DNA from 2 places in the Litchfieldia luteola genome. Region 1 is predicted to be linked to the other one. Evidence: riboswitches for the same ligand, from Rfam matches in the RefSeq annotation. Region 1 holds a riboswitch; the other holds the start of a gene.
The links. A riboswitch is a leader RNA that binds a small molecule or an ion and turns the genes downstream of it on or off. The one in region 1 is predicted to bind thiamine pyrophosphate.
Positions count from the first base shown of each region.

Region 2: another riboswitch for thiamine pyrophosphate. It lies ahead of thiT (energy-coupled thiamine transporter ThiT); the one in region 1 lies ahead of tenI (thiazole tautomerase TenI).

Region 1 is NZ_JAGGKM010000001.1:260,624-265,038, reverse strand. It holds gene thiO (glycine oxidase ThiO) at 1-1,023, opposite strand, end outside; gene tenI (thiazole tautomerase TenI) at 1,004-1,639, opposite strand; TPP riboswitch at 1,718-1,825, opposite strand; gene J2Z26_RS01405 (energy-coupling factor transporter transmembrane component T family protein) at 1,878-2,678, opposite strand; gene J2Z26_RS01400 (ABC transporter ATP-binding protein) at 2,668-4,137, opposite strand; gene J2Z26_RS01395 (ECF transporter S component) at 4,152-4,415, opposite strand, start outside.
Region 2 is NZ_JAGGKM010000009.1:49,588-54,002, reverse strand. It holds gene J2Z26_RS20100 (GNAT family N-acetyltransferase) at 283-762, shown strand; gene J2Z26_RS20095 (SDR family oxidoreductase) at 1,161-1,805, shown strand; TPP riboswitch at 1,933-2,038, shown strand; gene thiT (energy-coupled thiamine transporter ThiT) at 2,107-2,694, shown strand; gene modB (molybdate ABC transporter permease subunit) at 2,786-3,451, opposite strand; gene modA (molybdate ABC transporter substrate-binding protein) at 3,448-4,245, opposite strand.

The DNA of each region.
Region 1 (4,415 bases):
TAGCAATATGCCGTTTCTAAAATGACCAGTCGCAATAAACAACCCATGTATACTTGGGTGCTCCCCGATATATGGAAGTCCATCACCCGTTTGAGGTCGAATACCAGCCCATGCCGTCTCCCATTCTGTACTAGCAATCTCAGGAACTAGTTTAATTGCTTTTTCCATTAACGTTGCTACACCATCAACCGTTACTTTTTGATCGAAAGTATGTGGTTTTACTGTTGCTCCAACAATTAAGCGACCACCTCTTTTAGGCACGATATAACAACCATGAGAAAAGATTGAACCTTCAACGAGGGGCTTAGTTGTTTTTACAGAGAAACACTCGCCTTTAACAGGATAAGTGTCTAGCTCAATATTTGTTTCTTCCAACACTTTTTTGCTCCATGCACCGGTACACACGATGATGTTCTCGCTAGTAAACCTCCCCTCATTTGTGATAACCCCTTTTACCTGTCCGCTTTCATATTCAACTGAATACACATCGGTAAATTCTTTTATTTCAGCTCCTAGCGCAGCTGCAGAGCTGGCAAAGGCAGCGGTAAGGTGTGGTGCAGATACTTGCCCATCTTCTGGGACATACATTGCGCCCCTTACTTCTGATGAAATTGCGGGTTCCTTCATGCGTAACTCATTAGCTGTAAGCCACTCAGCTTTTTCACCAAGATTCGTTTGGACTTTAATAATTCCTTTTAGTTCCTCTTCTTGTTCTTCTGTTAAAGCAACCTTATACATGCCTTTGTTCACGAGTTCTATATCAATTCCGCTTACCTTCTTAAGTTCTATAGCAAGATCAGTAAACATGCTTCTACTTTTACGTGCCAAAGAAAACAGTGGACCATCTTCATCAAGCTCTGTTTGTGCTGCAATCATTCCAGCAGCAGCTCCAGAGGACTTACTAGCTATTCGGTCTTTTTCCAATAAAACTACTTTTCTACCTCTCTTGGCAAGATTGTAGGCTACCGCACAACCATTGACACCACCACCAATAATGATAGCATCATAGTTTTCTTGCTTCATTATGTACACCTTCCCTTCCTAGTTTGTATGCATATTCTTTTACTGCACCTAAAGGGTTAGAAGCCAATAAGACACCAGATAATACGGCAATGCCAGCGGCTCCCGCTTCAATAACATCTAGTGTACTTTGAGGCTGAATTCCACCTATCGCTATAACTGGTAAATTGGTTGTGCTAACAACTTCTGTTAAGCCTGTAATTCCTCTTGGAGCTATTCCAGGTTTAGACTTAGTTGAGTAAATATGGCCAAATAAACAGAAGTTAGCCCCATTTTTCTCAGCAGCGATAGCCTCTTCTTTTGAATGGATTGAACAGCCAATCTTTAATTCTGGAAATCTAGATTTAACTGACTCAACATCTAAACTTGAGTAACCAAGTTGCACTCCTGCTACTCTTGTAACAGCAGCCACATCTACTCTGTCATTTATTATTATTTTAGATAACGGAATTTTATTTTCTGTAAGGTACATCACAGTATCAAAGATTTCTTTAGCTGTTTTCGTTTTTTCTCGAATATGTATATAGTCAACATAATCATGAATGCTGGCTATAGTGCTTACAAATTCTTTTATTGGCTGCTGTCCAGTCGAGATGATATGAAGCTCTTTTTTTGCCATTAAAAAATCCCCTTAGTAGGAAAATAAAAAAACCACTCATTCCAGTAAGGAAGAGTGGTTAGGTTATATCAATAGGTAATGTTAACCGCTCCACTTCCCTACGCTAGCATGATCTAGATCAGGTACAAAGGGTCTGGAAACACGTTCTCCATCTCAGTCAACAGTCTGACTCCCCTAGTGAATAAATAGCTATTAGATTACCCTTAGTATAACATACATCGTTAGATTCTCAATCAATTTAGTTATAGCGTATATCTGTTGCTGGTAAGTAAGGTAGATTGATAGCAAGTACATAGCCTACTAGTAACATAATGACAAAGTACAATATAAATATCAGATCATATCTTGAGTAGCCTACCTGATAATAATACGTTCTCTTTGTCGTATCTGAGAATCCTTTCGCTTCCATAGCAACTGCAATTCTGTGTGCTCGACGAATGCTTTGGGATAACATAGGTATCGTGTAGGATTTCATTTTTTTAAAAATAGATAGAATCCCATTTTTGTCATCCCCACCACGAACTTTCATGGCATTTCGGATGGTTTGGAATTCTTCAATCATAATCGGTATAAGCCTCACTGCAGCCATAAAGCTATACGCATATTTTGGCTTTAGTTTTAACTGTTGCATTAAGGAATAAAATAAATAAACAGGTCTTGTTGTTAATGCAAAGGTCAATCCTAAGGCTGCAAAAGTGAGAGCTCGAAAACCAATGTGTATTCCTCTATAAAAACTCTCCTCCGAAATAGAAATGAGCCCCCATTTAAGCCAAGTAGTATCACCTTTTCCAAACAGAATCATAGAGGATGCTGTAGAAATAAATACAATCACAAAGGGTATGGAAAAGAGTAGTACTCGTTTCGTTGGGTGTCCTGTAAAAAAACAGTAGAGAATGAGAGTGATAATGGCAAAGTTCATCATAAAGTTTAGGTTATGAATAAACAGTACGATAAATAGTAGAAATATCATCGTAAGTAGTTTTACACTTGGATTAATCTTGTGCAGCCAGGTTTCTTCAAATGAAAAGTTAATTTGCATAGGTCACTTTCCTTTCTAAAAAAGGCTGAGACCTAGTTTGAACTCGATCATTGATCAGCTCGCCAGCTTCGATATGCCATACCCTTGTGGCAAAATGAGCTTCAATTTGTTCATCATGTGTCACCATCAATATAGTCGTTCCTTTTCTACGATACTGTTCAATGAGCTCAAGCAATGCGAATGTATTTTTTGAATCCTGGCCAAATGTTGGTTCATCTAGGAGCATGATTCTTTGCCCCTTAACAATGGATGCTGCTACACTTAATCTGCGCTTTTGTCCCATTGATAGTTGATAGGGATGTTGTTTGCGGTGATTTTCCAACTGAAAAAGAGTTAACAGTTCATTTACTTTTTCTTCAATTTCCTTATCATTGACCTTCTCCATTTTTAATGAATAGGCTATCTCTTCATAGACAGAATTCGTAATGAACTGGAATTCAGGATTTTGAAAAACAAATGTTAAATACTTAGTCAGTTTTTGGATATGTTGAATGTTTGTCTCCATTAAATCATAGTGTCCTGACGTTTTAATAAATTGAAATAAGGCATGTAATAACGTACTCTTTCCGGCACCATTTTCTCCAACAATTACAATCCATTCTCCTGCTTTGACTGTACAATCAGGTACATGTATTTTTGCTTCTTTATTCCGGTAGCCTGTAAAGTTTTCTAACCTAAGGACTTCATTCGCATCTTCCATAAAATCTGGCAGGTTAGATGGCCTTTCACTGACATACTCATCCCATACGCCCGGATACCAAATTCCCTGAGCTTTAATTTCTTTCTTGTAGTTCAGGAAAATTTCATCTTTATCTCCATCAGCAATGATTTGTCCTTTCCCATCAAAGAGGATAATTCGGTCGACAAAGTCAATGACATGATCAATTTTATGTTCAACGATGATGACTGTCTTGTCTTTGCTTATTTTTTTTATCGTATCCCAAATATCCTTTGTTCCTTCTGGGTCAAGCATGGCTGTTGGCTCATCTAAAAAGAGAACTTCAGGTTCTAGAGCTAATACTGAAGCAATCGCCAACCGTTGCTTCATTCCTCCTGATAATGTGTTAATTGAAGTATGTGTTGAATCTAGAATTAGTCCTACTTTAAAAAGAAGTTCGTGGATTTTTTGGTTCATTTGTTCTCTAGGCACTTGGAGATTTTCTAGTACAAACGCAATTTCCTCGTCAACAAAAGGCATACAAAATTGAGTATCAGGGTCTTGAAACACATAGCCCCAAGATGCTGGAATCTCTATACTGTCTGCCTTCATAGGTACATCAATGGAATTGGGTATTAACCCTGTTAACACTTGCAGTAGTGAGGATTTTCCACACCCTGATGGGCCGAGAAGAAGTACCTTTTCTCCTTGATAAAAAGTAGAGGATAAATCCTTGAATAACAAGGATTCTCCTCCAGTAAACTTTAAGCGTAGATTTTCAACATGTGCAACTTTTTTCATTTTTAGCACCCCATTTAACGATCTAGTGCATCAAAATCCTCTTGTGTAGCTGGACGTACTAGGTTTGTCACTCCAGTCGCTTCAAGAGCTTTCACTAGGTAATAAGCAAGTACCCCTGTAAATAAAACAGCACCAACAAATCTTGCTACAATAAACAACGTTAAGTTCCAGGCAGCAAGGTCGCCAACCTCACCATAGGCAAAATCCATAATTAGTGAGCCTAGACCTGCACCAAAACCTGCTAGACATACAACAAGTAAGTCAAAACGCTTATAACG
Region 2 (4,415 bases), on a different contig from region 1:
AAGTGCCACAGTGATTGCCTCGAACGTCGTCATCTTACCACCTCCCTTCAAGGGAAATGGTGAACTGCCCACCTGCTTGTATAGATACTAGTTTAATATTAGCACCAAGTAGCAAAAAATTCTATCACTTTTAGAACGTATGTTCGTTTAAAGGTAGAAAAGAGTAAATTTTACCTATAGTTTAAGAGGGAGATTAGAATCATGACATCTTTCCTAAACAACTGTTTAATTTGTTCTTCTTAATCAACTAATACAAGCATAAACTAGGATGAGGTGATAATTATGGAAAAAATAATTAACACGTTGGAACAGCACGATCTAGTTTTTTTAGGAACAGAATTGGACAACTCGAATAATAAAGTTATTGTTTACAAGTTTAAAAGTAGGGATAACTATTGTATTTTTGCAATGTATAAAAAAGAAGGAAAGAATCAATGGAGTGACCCGTTTTCTTGTGATGCTGCGATATTAACGTTTGAAGCGAAATCACAGGTATATAACAACAAGTGTATACATATTGGGGATATTCGTGGGCATAAGCACAATCGCGGTCTTGGATCCATTCTCATAAAATATTTAAAGTCGTATTGCTTGTCAGAAGGGATTATTGAAATTGTTGGAGATATTTCAGATAACCCAGAAGGCTTGAGGAATTTTTATAGAAAGCACAATTTTAAAGTGAAAATTGATGAACGAAACGGAGTGGGCACTGTTCGCTGGGTAAAATGGTACGATTTAGAAACGAAGAGGGTTAAACTGTAAAAAATACCGGGCCGCGTTCGCACCGGTATTTTTTGTGGGAAAGTTCCAAAGGGAATCAATTATTATTCTTCAAGTTTGTATACTTTCAAGTGTAGGTAGACTGTTAGTAAACTACCAAGTAAAAATACAGTTGCTCCTGTCCATGTAGTGGGATATAGATATTCGATGAGTTCCAAGTGAGCACCACCTTAAAAGAATATATTAATAGTGAAAATGTTAATTTTTATTATATCGACGATGTATCTGTTTTATGAAATGATAAGTCTTAAAATTCAGAATTTTATCTGAAGGCATATTATTGAAATGGCTTATAGTTTGCACGATAAAAGCATAACCTTTGAAGGGAGTTTCTTAAGATGCAATAATAGATGTAGAAAAGAAGAAAGGAGTTTGATTGGATGAAGGTTTGTGTAGTAGGAGCGAATGGACAAATTGGAAAGTTACTTGTAGACCTCCTGCAGGATAGTGAGGCATATACGGTTAGAGCGATGGTACGAAAGAATGCACAGGTTGAGTTCTTTAAGACCAAAGGTGTAGAAACGGTTGTAGCTAGTCTCGAAGATGGAGTCGAACAAGTGGCTGAGGCAATTAGAGGTTGTGATGCGGTCGTATTTACAGCTGGATCTGGTGGGCAAACTGGATATGATCAAACTCTTTTAATTGATCTTGATGGTGCGGTAAAAACAGTGGAGGCATCAGAGCAAGTGAATGTTAACCGCTTTGTGATGGTAAGTGCGCTTGGGGCGAATACACGTGATAACTGGAATGAGAAGCTCCGACCGTATTATGTTGCGAAGCACTACGCAGACAGAGCACTTGTTCAAAGTAGATTGAACTATACGATTGTAAGGCCAGGTGGTCTTCTAAATGAAGATGAAACAGGAAAGGTGACTGTAGGACCTAGTTTAGAACGAGGATCTGTTACTCGAGCTGATGTTGCAAAGGTTGTAATGGAGTCACTTTCTGAAGAAACCACGTACCATAAGGGGTTCGATCTGGTGAATGGGGAAACTCCTGTGAGTAAGGCACTGAAAGGTTTATAGTCAGAAAGATTTACAGTGTTGGAGTATTCAATTCAGTTCACCTTTAGCAACTAAATCAAATAATTAACATTTAACACTTTAAACAAATATATAATTCGGTTATAATCAACTATGAACTTAATAACTTGTATACCACAAGGGGAGCTTTACGCTGAGAGTGAACAGTTTTTCTCTGTTCTGACCCTTCGAACCTGTTAGATAATGCTAGCGCAGGAATGTGAAATAGAGACATAGGTATTTTGTAATACCTATGGAATCTCCCCTTGAGGTTACGAATAATGAACAAAGGGGAGATTTTTTTATGAAGAAAATGAACTTGCAAGCAATGATTGAAGCTTCTATCTTCGCTGCATTTGCACTAATTCTTGATTTTTTACCTTCCATTCAACTAGGACCATGGATGTCCATTTCAGTTGCGATGGTTCCAATCTTTATTTTAGCATTACGTTGGGGCTTCAGAGTGAGTTTAGTAGCTGGTTTTCTATGGGGACTACTTCAGGTAGTAACCGGGGATGCCTACTTTTTAACGCCACTTCAATTTGCGATTGAATATTTTATTGCTTTTGCATTTGTTGGGTTTGCGGGACTGTTATATCCTGCCATCCAAAAAGCAGTTAAGGAAAATAATAAGGGTGCTATTGCACTTTGGGTAATTGTTGCTGTATTAGTAGGAACAGTTGCACGCTATTTCTGGCACTTTATAGCAGGTGTTGTTTTCTGGGGAGACTATGCGCCAGAAGATATGTCTCCAGTTATTTACTCTCTATTTGTTAACGGTGGAACAGCACTAGGAGCATTCATCTTATGCTCAATTGTTTTAGTCCTTTTACTTGTAACTGCTCCTCGTTTAGTAAAGCAAAAAGAAACAATCGGTGGAGTTTCAAAATAATAAATTCTAAACACAAGGTAACGCTCAGATTAATTTCTGGGTGTTATTTTTTTTGAAAAAGAGCATCCCTACCAGATGTAGAAATGCTTATTTAATATCGTTTTTTTATAAGGTTAATCGAAATCAGCATTAGAAATGAAATAGAGAGTATGATTATAACTAAGGTCCATGCTAGGCCCATGTTTCCTGAATCCATTGCAACATAAATGGCAGTGGGAATCGTTTGAGTTTTCCCAGGTATATTCCCAGCAAACATGAGTGTAGCACCAAATTCGCCTAGTGCACGGGCAAAGCTTAAAATTCCTCCAGTAATGATGGCTTTCGATGCCAGTGGAACAGTAATCTGTAAAAATACATTCCACTCACTTGCTCCATCAATTCTAGATGCATCTTCTATGTCCTTATCAATGGATTCGAATCCAATTAGAACGGATTGGTACATCAATGGGAATGAAACAACAATGGCAGCAATAACAGCAGCCCACCATGTGAAAATAATCGGTTGATTAAACAACCATTCAATGAATTGACCAATGTATGAGTTTTTACCAAAAATCACGATCAATAAGAATCCAACGACAGATGGAGGCAAAACTAAAGGTAAAAGCAGCAATGTGTCAACTATCGATTTCCCTTTAAACGTTCGATTTGCCATTAGACGAGCAATTAGTACACCTAAAATCAAGACGACAAGTAAAGAAAACGAAGCAATTTGTAAAGAGAGTTTTACAGGGCTCCAGATTACGTCATTTATCATTTTAAAAGACCCACAAATCCGTAGCTTTCGAGAATAGATAGAGCTTCTTCTGTTTGCATAAAATCGAAGAATAGCTTGGCCTCATTTGGATTTTTACTCTCTTTTAAAATACCTAAAGGATATATGATAGGTGAATGTGTATCTTCCTTAGCTATCTCTTGAATTTCAATTTTAGCTGATGCAAGGGCATCTGTATGATAAACAATTCCTGCATCTACATTTCCTGTTTCAACATATGTTAAGACCTGTCGTACATCTTTTGCAAAAACAATTTTTTGTTCAAGGCTATTCCAGATTCCTAATTTCACTAACACTTCTTTAGCATAATTCCCGGCAGGAACAGTCTCAGGTGTACCAATCGAAATTGTTTCTCCTTGAGATGGTAAATCCTCAAACATTTTTATTTCCTTGCTGTTCTCTTTAGGTGTTATTAAAACTAATGAATTCCCGACTAAATCGACTCCACTATCAGGTGTAATAAACCCTTTTTCAACTAAATCATAAAACTTGTCCTCGGCTGCCGAAAAAAATAAATCAGCTGGAGCACCCTGAATGATTTGTTGCTGCAAGGTACCTGAGCTCCCAAAGTTATATGTGATTTTAATTTCTGGATACTTTGCTTCAAATTTAGATTTAATTGCGTTCAACGCATCAGTTAAACTGGCTGCAGCTGAGATGGTTAGCCCTACTTGGATATCTTTATCTTTCTGCTCGTTATCTGTTTCAAGATTAGAGCATCCAGTGCTAATAACTAGCATCAATATTATGTAAATATATATTTGTAACTTCTTCAATTAGACATCCTCCTACAAATCAAGAAAACCACTTTATATTATAATCGATTATAACTGCTTTTTAACTATTTATATTTTACAATTATTAGACTTTCTATGAAATAAGCATTGAAATAGTGGAATGGGAGAGGAAACTTTGCTTGTGATATGATATATGTATAAGTAATGTG